Regions from separate parts of the Streptomyces nigra genome, predicted to be linked through region 2. Evidence: riboswitches for the same ligand, from Rfam matches in the RefSeq annotation. Region 2 holds a riboswitch; the other holds the start of a gene.
The links. A riboswitch is a leader RNA that binds a small molecule or an ion and turns the genes downstream of it on or off. The one in region 2 is predicted to bind glycine.

Region 1: it holds a riboswitch for glycine, as region 2 does, so the genes downstream of both, gcvP (aminomethyl-transferring glycine dehydrogenase) here and gcvT (glycine cleavage system aminomethyltransferase GcvT) in region 2, are expected to answer to the same signal.

What each region holds. Positions count from the first base shown of each region.
Region 1 is NZ_CP029043.1:1,055,851-1,061,440, reverse strand. It holds partial or broken gene DC008_RS04920 (DNA polymerase IV) at 1-1,223, shown strand, start outside; gene DC008_RS04915 (PRC-barrel domain-containing protein) at 1,460-1,861, opposite strand; glycine riboswitch at 1,976-2,071, shown strand; gene gcvP (aminomethyl-transferring glycine dehydrogenase) at 2,249-5,134, shown strand; gene DC008_RS35375 (hypothetical protein) at 5,253-5,426, shown strand; gene kdpF (K(+)-transporting ATPase subunit F) at 5,423-5,512, shown strand; gene kdpA (potassium-transporting ATPase subunit KdpA) at 5,521-5,590, shown strand, end outside.
Region 2 is NZ_CP029043.1:5,260,224-5,265,813, reverse strand. It holds gene DC008_RS24535 (enhanced serine sensitivity protein SseB C-terminal domain-containing protein) at 1-698, opposite strand, end outside; gene DC008_RS24530 (enhanced serine sensitivity protein SseB) at 841-1,632, opposite strand; gene DC008_RS24525 (AAA family ATPase) at 1,713-2,384, opposite strand; glycine riboswitch at 2,555-2,653, shown strand; glycine riboswitch at 2,654-2,762, shown strand; gene gcvT (glycine cleavage system aminomethyltransferase GcvT) at 2,799-3,917, shown strand; gene gcvH (glycine cleavage system protein GcvH) at 4,061-4,438, shown strand; gene glyA (serine hydroxymethyltransferase) at 4,455-5,590, shown strand, end outside.

The DNA of each region.
Region 1 (5,590 bases), 4.2 Mb from region 2:
GCGGCTCGCGCCCAACGCCGCGTATCTCGTGCCTCGCTTCCGGATCTACCGGGATGTCAGCGAGCGGGTGATGGGTCTGCTGCGGGAGCTGTCGCCGCTGGTGGAGCCGTTGAGCCTGGACGAGGCGTTCGTCGACCTGGAGGCCGGGGGAGTGGCCTGGGACGCCGAGTCCGCCCGGCTGGTGGGGGGGAAGCTGCGCTCCGACATACGGGCGGCCACCGGGCTCGCCGGGTCGGTGGGGCTGGCCGCCTCGAAGATGGTCGCGAAGATCGCCTCGGAGGAGGCCAAGCCGGACGGGCTGGTGCTGATCGAACCGGGGACCGAGCGGGGGCTCCTCGGGCCGATGTCCGTGCGGGTCCTGCCGGGGGTGGGGCCGGCGACCGGGGACCATCTGCGGCGGGCCGGGATCCACACCGTCGAGGAGATCGCCGAGGCGGGTGAGGACGAGCTGGTGCGGCTGCTGGGGAAGGCGCACGGGCACGCCCTGTACGCGATGGCGCTCGCGCACGACGAGCGGCCCGTGGTGGCCGAGCGGGAGGCGAAGTCCGTCTCGGTCGAGGACACGTACGACGTGGACATCCATGACCGGGTGCGGGTGGGGCTGGAGGTGCAGCGGCTTGCCGACCGGTGTGTGCGGCGGTTGCGGGGGCCGGCCTTTCGGGGCGCACCATTGTGCTGAAGGTGCGGCGGTACGACTTCTCGACGCTGACGCGGTCGGAGACGTTGCGGGGGCCCACGGATGATCCGGCGGTGGTGCGGGAGGCCGCGGCGCGGTTGCTGGAGGGGGTGGATACGACCGGGGGTGTGCGGTTGCTGGGGGTCGGGGTGAGTGGGCTGGCCGACTTCACGCAGGAGGACTTGTTCGCTCAGGCGGCTGGGGAGGTGGCCGTGGAGGGGACGACCTCGGCGGGGGTGGTGCTGTGGCTGAGGAGGCTCTCGGTACTTCTGGGGCCGCTGTGGAGGGGGATCGGGACGGTGACGCCGAGGGGGAGGCGCAGCCGCAGCCGGCCGAGCGGCGGTGGCATGCGGGGCACGATGTGCGGCATGCCGAGTACGGGCACGGGTGGGTGCAGGGGAGTGGGGTCGGACGGGTGACGGTGCGGTTCGAGACGCCGGAGTCGGGGCCGGGGCGGGTGCGGACGTTTCGGGTCGATGACCCGGCGTTGGAGGTGGCGGAGCCGTTGCCGTTGGTTGCGGCGGAGACGCCTGTGGCGCCGGGGTAGTGGCGCGGGGCGCTGTGCCCGCGCTTATGGGGTGTCGCTGCGCCCACCACGACTGCCCTCAGCTGGGTGGGCCGGGGGTCGCCAGCGTTGCTGCCAGGGGCGTGGTGCTGGGCCGCGCCTACGGGTGCCGCTGCGCCCAACCGTGCCGCCCCTGCGGCACGACTGCCCTCAGCTACGGCTGAGGCCTCCCGCTGGCTCGCAGCTACGGGGCATGCGGCCCAGCGGCAGGGTGGGGGTCAGGTGTGGGGGTGGGGGGTTCGGGGGAGTTCGGGGGTTCGAGGGGCCAGGGTGCCGAAGTCGATGTCGGGGGGTGGGGGGCCCGGCGGGGCCACGTCGAGGCCGTAGTGGTGGTAGAGCTGGAGTTCCTGCTCGGGGGAGAGGTGGCGGCCCACGCCGAAGTCGGGGGCGTCCTTGATCAGGGCCCGGTCGAAGGGGACGTGCAGGGCGCCCTCCACCAGTTCGCTGGGCTCCAGGGGGACGAAGGCGTCGCGGGAGAAGAGGCCGGTGCGTATCGCCGCCCACTCCGGTACGCCGGTCGCGTCGTCCAGGTACACCTCGTCGATGGTGCCGATCTTGGTGCCGTTGCGGTCGAAGGCCTTGCGGCCGATCAGGTTGCGCGGATCGATGTCGGTCTGCACGGTCCCTCCACTTGGTCGCAAGTCATCCGTAAGCACTACGAAAAGGCAGATCCGTGACGGCGGCCACTCGAAGGTCCGTGCGGTGCCCCCGCTGGTAGGCTTGGCAGCGGCTGCTGACCCCGTGCGGGAGAGTCCTCCGGAGATCGCCGGAGGCGCCGAAGGAGCAAATCCTCCCCGGAATCTCTCAGGCACACGTACCGCACGGACGAGGTCACTCTGGAAAGCAGGGCGGGTGTCGACGGCTCCCGCCCTCACCGACGGTGAAAGCCGGGGCCCTCAGGGCGCCCCGGTGAAGCTCTCAGGTTGAGATGACAGAGGGGGAGGCCGTCCGGGCACCCGCGCCGTGGTGCCCCTCGAAGGTCGCGTCAGACCATGGAGGCCTCCGCAATGACCGCCCATCGCATTCCGCTCTCCGAGCTCGAGCAAGGGATTCCCTTCGAGCAGCGTCACATCGGTCCCGATTCCGAGGCGCGGGCCAAGATGCTCGCCCATGTCGGGTACGGCTCGCTCGACGAGCTGACCGCTGCCGCGGTCCCGGACGTGATCAAGAACGCCGACGCCCTCGACCTGCCCGGTGCCCGCACCGAGGCCGAGGTGCTGGCCGAGCTGCGCTCGCTCGCCGACCGGAACCAGGTCCTGGACTCGATGGTCGGGCTCGGCTACTACGGGACGTTCACCCCGCCGGTCATCCTGCGCAACGTCATGGAGAACCCGGCCTGGTACACGGCGTACACGCCGTACCAGCCCGAGATCTCCCAGGGCCGGCTCGAGGCCCTGCTGAACTTCCAGACGATGGTCGCCGACCTCACCGGGCTGCCGACGTCCGGCGCCTCCCTGCTCGACGAGGGCACCGCGGCCGCCGAGGCCATGGCCCTGTCGCTGCGCATGGGCAAGAACAAGAAGGGCCTCTTCCTAATCGACGCGGACGCCCTTCCGCAGACCATCGCCGTGATCCAGACCCGCGCCGAGCCCACCGGCATGGAGGTCGTGGTCGCCGACCTCAGCGAGGGCATCCCCGCCGAGGTCGCCGAGCGCGAGATCAACGGCGTGCTCCTGCAGTACCCGGGCGCCTCCGGGGCCGTACGGGACCTCACGCCCGTCATCGAGCAGGCCCATGGGCTGGGCGCCCTGGTGACCGTCGCCGCGGACCTGCTGGCGCTCACGCTGCTGAAGTCGCCCGGCGAGCTCGGCGCGGACATCGCGGTCGGCACCACGCAGCGGTTCGGTGTCCCGATGGGCTTCGGCGGGCCGCACGCCGGTTACATGGCGGTCCGCGAGAAGTTCGCGCGCAGCCTGCCCGGCCGCCTCGTCGGTGTGTCCGTCGACGCCGACGGCAACAAGGCGTACCGCCTCGCGCTGCAGACCCGTGAGCAGCACATCCGCCGTGAGAAGGCCACCAGCAACATCTGTACCGCCCAGGTGCTGCTCGCCGTGATGGCCGGCATGTACGCCGTCTACCACGGCCCGGACGGCCTGAAGGGCATCGCCGCCCGCACCCACCGCTACGCCACGATCCTCGCCGCGGGCCTGTCGGCCGGCGGGGTCGAGGTCCTGCACGGCTCGTTCTTCGACACCGTGACCGCCCGGGTGCCCGGCAAGGCCGCCGACATCGTCGCCGCCGCCCGGGACCACGGGGTGAACCTGCGCCTCGTCGACGCCGACCACGTGTCGGTCGCCTGCGACGAGACCACCACCCGCGCCCAGGTCTCCGCCGTGTGGAAGGCGTTCGGCGTCGAGGGCCGGATCGACGCGCTGGACGCGTCGGCCGGCGAGGGGCTGCCCGGCGCGCTGCTGCGCGGCGACGAGTATCTGACGCACCCCGTCTTCCACCAGCACCGCTCCGAGACCGCGATGCTGCGCTACCTGCGCCGGCTCGCCGACCGGGACTACGCGCTGGACCGCGGCATGATCCCGCTGGGCTCCTGCACGATGAAGCTCAACGCGACGACCGAGATGGAGCCGGTCACCTGGCCCGAGTTCGGCCAGCTGCACCCGTTCGCGCCCGCCGAGCAGGCGGAGGGCTACCTCACGCTCATCCGTGAGCTGGAGGAGCGTCTCGCCGAGGTCACCGGCTACGACAAGGTCTCGCTCCAGCCGAACGCCGGTTCACAGGGCGAGCTGGCCGGTCTGCTCGCCGTACGCGGCTACCACCGGGCCAACGGCGACGAGCAGCGCACCGTCTGTCTGATCCCGTCCTCCGCACACGGCACGAACGCCGCCAGCGCCGTGATGGCCGGTATGAAGGTCGTCGTCGTCAAGACCGCCGAGGACGGCGAGATCGACGTCGAGGACCTGCGGGCGAAGATCGAGAAGCACCGTGACGAGCTCGCCGTGCTGATGATCACCTACCCGTCCACGCACGGGGTGTTCGAGGAGCACGTCGCCGACATCTGCGCGCAGGTGCACGAGGCCGGCGGCCAGGTGTACGTCGACGGCGCCAACCTCAACGCGCTGGTGGGGCTGGCCAAGCCCGGCCACTTCGGCGGCGACGTCTCGCACCTGAACCTGCACAAGACCTTCTGCATCCCGCACGGCGGCGGTGGCCCGGGCGTCGGCCCGGTCGGTGTGCGCGCCCACCTGGCGCCGTACCTGCCGAACCACCCGCTGCAGCCCGCGGCCGGTCCCGAGACGGGCGTCGGCCCGATCTCGGCCGCGCCCTGGGGCTCCGCGGGCATCCTGCCCATCTCCTGGGCGTACGTCCGTCTCATGGGCGGCGAGGGACTGAAGCGGGCCACGCAGGTGGCCGTGCTCAGCGCCAACTACATCGCCAAGCGGCTCGAGCCGCACTACCCGGTGCTCTACACCGGTCCGGGCGGCCTCGTCGCGCACGAGTGCATCATCGACCTGCGGCCGCTGACCAAGGCCACCGGCGTCAGCGTGGACGACGTGGCCAAGCGCCTCATCGACTACGGCTTCCACGCGCCGACGATGTCCTTCCCGGTGGCCGGCACGCTGATGATCGAGCCGACCGAGTCCGAGGACCTGACCGAGCTCGATCGGTTCTGCGACGCGATGATCGCCATCCGCGCCGAGATCGAGAAGGTCGGCTCGGGCGAGTGGCCCGCCGAGGACAACCCGCTGCGCAACGCCCCGCACACCGCCGGTGCGCTCGGCGGCGCGTGGGAGCACGCGTACAGCCGCGAGGAGGCCGTCTTCCCGGCCGGGGTGTCCGCCGCCGACAAGTACTGGCCGCCGGTGCGCCGCATCGACCAGGCCTTCGGCGACCGGAACCTGGTGTGCTCCTGCCCGCCCATGGACGCGTACGAGGGCTGACCGTCCGCTGACCCGAAGGGCTCCGCCCCTGGCCGCACCGGCCGGGGGCGGAGCCCTTTCGCGTGCCATCTGGGTCGGGGCGCCGTATGGGTTGCGTCAAGGCGGTGCCGAGGGCCGTATGGGAGCCGTCAACGGCGGTCGTTTCCGGCCACGGAGGGCGTTTCCTCGAAGCGTCCCCGTCCGAACGACCTTCACCCAGGAGTCCACGATGGCCGATCTGGCCTTCGTCGTCACCACCATCGCGTGCTTCGCCCTGGTGGCCCTCGTCGCCAAGGGGGTGACGAAGCTGTGACCGCCGAGAACATCGTCGGCCTCGTCGTGGCCGTCGCCCTGCTGGGCTATCTCGTCCTCGCCCTGATCTTCCCGGAGAGGTTCTGAGAACGCAGATGGGTCCCGTCCTCGCCGGCGTCCTCCAACTGCTGGCCCTCACCGCAGCCCTGGCGCTCGCCCACAGAC
Region 2 (5,590 bases):
CGCATCCACATCGCCACCGGATCGTCCTCGTCGGCCATCGCGACCGTGGAGACGGGCAGTCCGTCCGGGACCGCGCCGACCGACTGGAGCATCATGGAGCGCACCGCGTCCACGGCGGGCGGGCTGGTGTCGTAGACGTCCAGGCCGATCGCCAGATACGGGGCCCCGAGCGCGGGCTGGACCCAGGCGCGGCGCAGGGTGCGCACGGCCGGGGTGCGGTGGGCGTTCTGCGAGAGCAGGGCGTAGAACTGCGGGATCTCGATGGCGGGCTCCGACAGCCGCAGCGGTCCGGCGGGCTGGCGGTCCAGGCCGGTGGCGATCCGGCGCAGGTCGAGCCAGGGGATGCCGACGCCGCCGCCGGGGGCGTGCGGGTTCAGCCAGAGGCCGTAGTGGTCGGGGTGGAGGGTGCGGGCCACGTCGAGTCCGTCGACGACCTCGTAGCTGCGGTTCCAGCCGCTGGCCGACAGCTCCTGGGCGGAGGTGACGCACGGGGCGTAGGCGTGACCGTCGACCTCCATGTTCCCGTACTGGGCGTCCGGGGAGCCCGCCTGACCGTGCCACAGCAGCATCCAGACCTGGCCGGTGGCCGGGGTGGCGAGGGCGCGCAGGAGTGCCTCGTAGGCGTCGTAGCGCCCGGGGGTCACCTGGCGCAGCATGTGCTCGACCTGCCCGGTCGAGGTTGTGCCGCTCGCGCTCACCTTTTACCGCCCCTTCGGGAAAACATGGCATTGAGCCCGACATGGCTCTGAGCCCAGCTTAGGGCCTGTCGTCCGGATCGGTCCGGCGTCGCGGGGCGCCGGACCGCTCGTCGAAAATCTCGGGGACCACGCGTCCGGGATCTCAGGGCTCGCGTGTGTAGAACGGGCGGACCTTGGCGCGCATCCAGTCGATGACCGGGTCCTGGGCCACGTCGAGGAGGACCAGGTTGACCGGCCAGCGCACCGGCACACGGCCGAGGGCGCGGCCCAGGGCGTCCATCGGGGCGGCCCGCAAGTCGCCCTCCCACTGCGTCAGTTCGACGCCGACGAACAGCACCGGCTCGCCGTCCTCGATCGCGCCGAGACAGCGGCGGGCGGTGGCGACGACGCCGATCGCGGCGAACTCGGCGGACGCCGCGGACAGGAAGTCGACCGGGTCGTCCTGCCAGTCGGGCTCGTAGAGCTTGACGCGGCCTCCGGAGGCGAAGCCGTCCAGCGGGGTACGGCCCGCCCGGCACACCTCGGCCACCGCGGCCGGGGGCAGCGGCACGCCGACCACTCCGCCCGGGTTGACCGCGATGCCCACGTGCGGCGGCAGCCCGCGGGCGAACTCCACGGCCGGGGCGACGGTGTACGCCATGTGGGAGCCGACGACCTGCCGGAACTGCTCCTCTGAGGAGAACACCGGGACATAGCCCTGGCCGTCGATCTCCATGCCGGGCAGGTCGAGCGGACCGCTGTCCGGGCCGCCGCCGTTGGGCAGCGGCACCCAGACGAAGCTGCGGCCCAGCACCTCCACGATCCGGCCGCCGGCCGACGGCTGGCCGAGGGAGGCCGAGAGCACCTCCTCCAGTTCGTTGCCGGGCCAGCCGCCGTGCGGGTGGAGGGGAGAGCCTGCCGGGAAGTCCGCGGGGAGATCCGCTGCGAAGTCCATCTGTCTGTGACCGCCTGCTGTGAATCACGTCTGAGGGTCGAAAGGCTACCGGGACCCGGCCCCGCCCGGCCGGGCCCGGGTCAGCCCGTGAACCCGATCCGGCGCAGGGTGCCGGCCGCGTCCCGGTCGAGCAGCACCGCGGAGCCGCAGCCCCGGGGCAGCTCACCGCTGTCGACGGCGCGCAGCAGCCGGGCGGCGGCGCGCCGGTGACGCAGGAAGGCGTACCGGGAGACGCCCCGGCCGCGCTCGCGCTGCCCCTCCAGAGCGGTGTCCGGGTCGACGTCGAGCACCAGCAGGTGCAGGACGCCGCCGCGGCGCCGGGCGGCCCGGGCCAGCCAGCCGCGCACCCACGCCTGGGTGCCGCAGTCGTGCACGACGACCCCGCCGCCGCGGCGGACGGCGCGGCGCAGCCCGGCGTAGTGGGAGAGACGGACCAGGGGACGGTAGAGGGCGTAGGGCAGGAAACCGGGCATCCGGGCGTCCCAGCGGTCCCGGGTGTCCTGGGAGTCGACGCGCGGGCCGCGGACGGTCCGCCGCATCAGGGTGGACTTGCCGCTGCCGGGCAGGCCGGTGATCACGACGAGGTCGCGGGGGCCGAAGAGCAGGGCGGTCGGGCCGCGGCCCGACCGCTCGCGCAGGTCCCGCACCACCGGCGCGGGACGCGTCCGGGCCTCGACGGCCGAGGCCCCCGGCTGCCCGGGCAGGGCGATGCCCGACGTGGTGGCGTACGCCGTGGTGCGCTTCACCGTCATCGTCCTCCTCCGCATACAGGCTTCCCCATCCCCACCGAGCGTAAAGAGAAGGTAATGGAGGATCCTCTCTGTTTTCGTTCGCTTACTGCCACAGGCCGGTTACAGATGTGGCCTGGGGCAGACGGGGCCGGGCATGCGATGATGGCGGCGCCAACTGCATACCGGCCGTTTGAATCCGCGCGGGAGAGTCCCCGGCTGTACGCCGCCGGGGCGCCGAAGGAGCAAGTCCCTCCCTTGAATCTCTCAGGCCCCGTTACCGCGCGGGCGAGGCACATCTGAAAAGCGGGCCGCCGTCGCCGGTGGTCCCACCCAAGGTGCAAGTCATGCCCACGCGCGGTCATGACGAACCTCTCAGGTTCCGATGACAGATGGGGAGGAACGACCGCCCGTCATGCCTTGGGAGACGACCGACCGATGAGCAGTTCCGAACCGCGCCGTACCGCCCTGGACGCCCTGCACCGCTCGCTGGGCGCCACCATGACCGACTTCGCCGGCTGGGACATGCCCCTGCGCTACGGCTCCGAGCGCGACGAGCACAACGCGGTGCGCACCCGCGCCGGCCTGTTCGACCTCTCGCACATGGGCGAGATCACGGTCACCGGCGCCCAGGCGGCCGCCTTCCTGAACCACGCCCTGGTGGGCAACATCGCCTCCGTCGGGGTGGGCCGCGCCCGCTACACCATGATCTGCCGGGCCGACGGCGGCATCCTGGACGACCTGATCGTCTACCGGCTCGACGAGACCGAGTACATGGTCGTCGCCAACGCCTCCAACGCCCAGGTCGTGCTCGACGCGCTGACCGAGCGGGTGGCCGGCTTCGACGCCGAGGTCCGCGACGACCGTGACGCGTACGCGCTGATCGCCGTCCAGGGCCCCGAGTCCCCCGGCATCCTGAAGTCGCTCACCGACGCCGATCTGGACGGCCTGAAGTACTACGCCGGCCTGCCCGGCACCGTCGCCGGCGTGCCCGCCCTGATCGCCCGCACGGGCTACACCGGCGAGGACGGCTTCGAGCTGTTCGTGAAGCCGGAGCACGCCGTGGAGCTGTGGCAGGCGCTCACCGAGGCCGGTCAGGGCGTCGGCCTGGTCCCCTGCGGCCTGTCCTGCCGTGACACGCTCCGCCTGGAGGCGGGCATGCCGCTGTACGGCAACGAGCTGTCGACCTCGCTCACCCCCTTCGACGCCGGCCTCGGCCGGGTGGTGAAGTTCGAGAAGGAGGGCGACTTCGTCGGGCGCGAGGCGCTCCAGGCGGCCGCCGCCAAGGCCGAGACGAACCCGCCGCGCGTCCTGGTCGGCCTGGTCGCCGAGGGCCGCCGCGTGCCGCGCTCCGGGTACCCGGTCGTCGCCGGCGGCGAGGTCATCGGCGAGGTGACCTCCGGCGCCCCCTCCCCCACCCTGGGCAAGCCGATCGCCATGGCCTACGTCGACGCCGCGCACGCGGCGCCGGGCACCCCCGGGGTCGGCGTGGACATCCGCGGCAGCCACGAGCCCTACGAGGTCGTGGCGCTGCCGTTCTACAAGCGGCAGAAGTAGGAACCGCGCGCGGCACGAGCCGCGCCGCGCGTACAGACTGGCAGGGCGGCGTGCGACCGCGCACGTCCGCCGCCATGTCCGCCGTCCCAGTCGTCTCAGTCCCCCTTCATCAGCACTGACGCGTGTACAGGAGAATTCAGGCCATGAGCAACCCCCAGCAGCTGCGTTACAGCAAGGAGCACGAGTGGCTCGCGACCGCCGAGGACGGCGTCGCCACGGTCGGCATCACCGAGTTCGCGGCCAACGCGCTCGGCGACGTCGTCTACGCCCAGCTCCCCGAGGTCGGCTCGACCGTGACCGCGGGTGACACCTGCGGCGAACTGGAGTCGACGAAGTCCGTCTCCGACCTGTACTCCCCGGTCACCGGCGAGGTCACCGAGATCAACGAGGACGTGGTGAACGACCCGGCCCTGGTGAACTCGGCCCCCTTCGAGGGCGGCTGGCTGTTCAAGGTGCGCGTCACGGAGGAGCCGGCCGACCTGCTCTCCGCAGACGAGTACGACGCCCACACCGCCGGCTGAGGAGCCCGTACCCCCCATGTCTGAGAACTCCCTTCTGAACACGCCCCTGCACGAGCTGGACCCGGCGGTCGCCGCGGCGCTCGACGCCGAGCTGGAGCGTCAGCAGTCCACCCTCGAGATGATCGCGTCGGAGAACTTCGCCCCGGTCGCCGTCATGGAGGCGCAGGGCTCGGTCCTGACGAACAAGTACGCCGAGGGCTACCCCGGCCGGCGCTACTACGGCGGCTGCGAGCACGTCGACGTCGCCGAGCAGATCGCCATCGACCGGGTGAAGGAGCTGTTCGGCGCCGAGTACGCCAATGTCCAGCCGCACTCGGGCGCCTCGGCCAACCAGGCGGCGCTGTTCGCGCTGGCCCAGCCCGGCGACACCATCCTGGGCCTGGACCTGGCGCACGGCGGCCACCTCACCCACGGGATGCGGCTGAACTTCTCCGGCAAGCAGTTCCAGGTGGTCGCGTACCACGTGGACCCGGAGAGCGGTCTGGTCGACATGGACGAGGTGGAGCGCCTCGCCAAGGAGCACCGCCCGAAGGTGATCATCGCGGGCTGGTCGGCGTACCCGCGCCAGCTGGACTTCGCGGCCTTCCGCCGGATCGCCGACGAGACCGGCGCCTACCTGTGGGTGGACATGGCCCACTTCGCGGGCCTGGTCGCGGCGGGGCTGCACCCCAACCCGGTGCCGCACGCCGACGTGGTCACCTCCACCACCCACAAGACGCTCGGCGGGCCGCGCGGCGGGATCATCCTGGCGCGCAGCAAGGAGTTCGCGAAGAAGCTGAACTCCTCCGTCTTCCCGGGCTTCCAGGGCGGTCCGCTGGAGCACGTGATCGCCGCCAAGGCGGTCTCGTTCAAGGTCGCCGCCTCCGAGGAGTTCAAGGAGCGCCAGCGCCGCACGGTCGAGGGCGCCCGCATCCTCGCGGACCGGCTGACCGCCGAGGACGCCCGCGCGGCCGGGGTGAACGTGCTGTCCGGCGGCACGGACGTGCACCTCATCCTGGTCGACCTGCGGGAGTCCGAGCTGGACGGGCAGCAGGCCGAGGACCGCCTCCACGAGGTGGGGATCACGGTCAACCGCAACGCGGTGCCGGACGACCCGCGGCCGCCGATGGTGACCTCCGGGCTGCGCATCGGCACCCCGGCGCTGGCCACGCG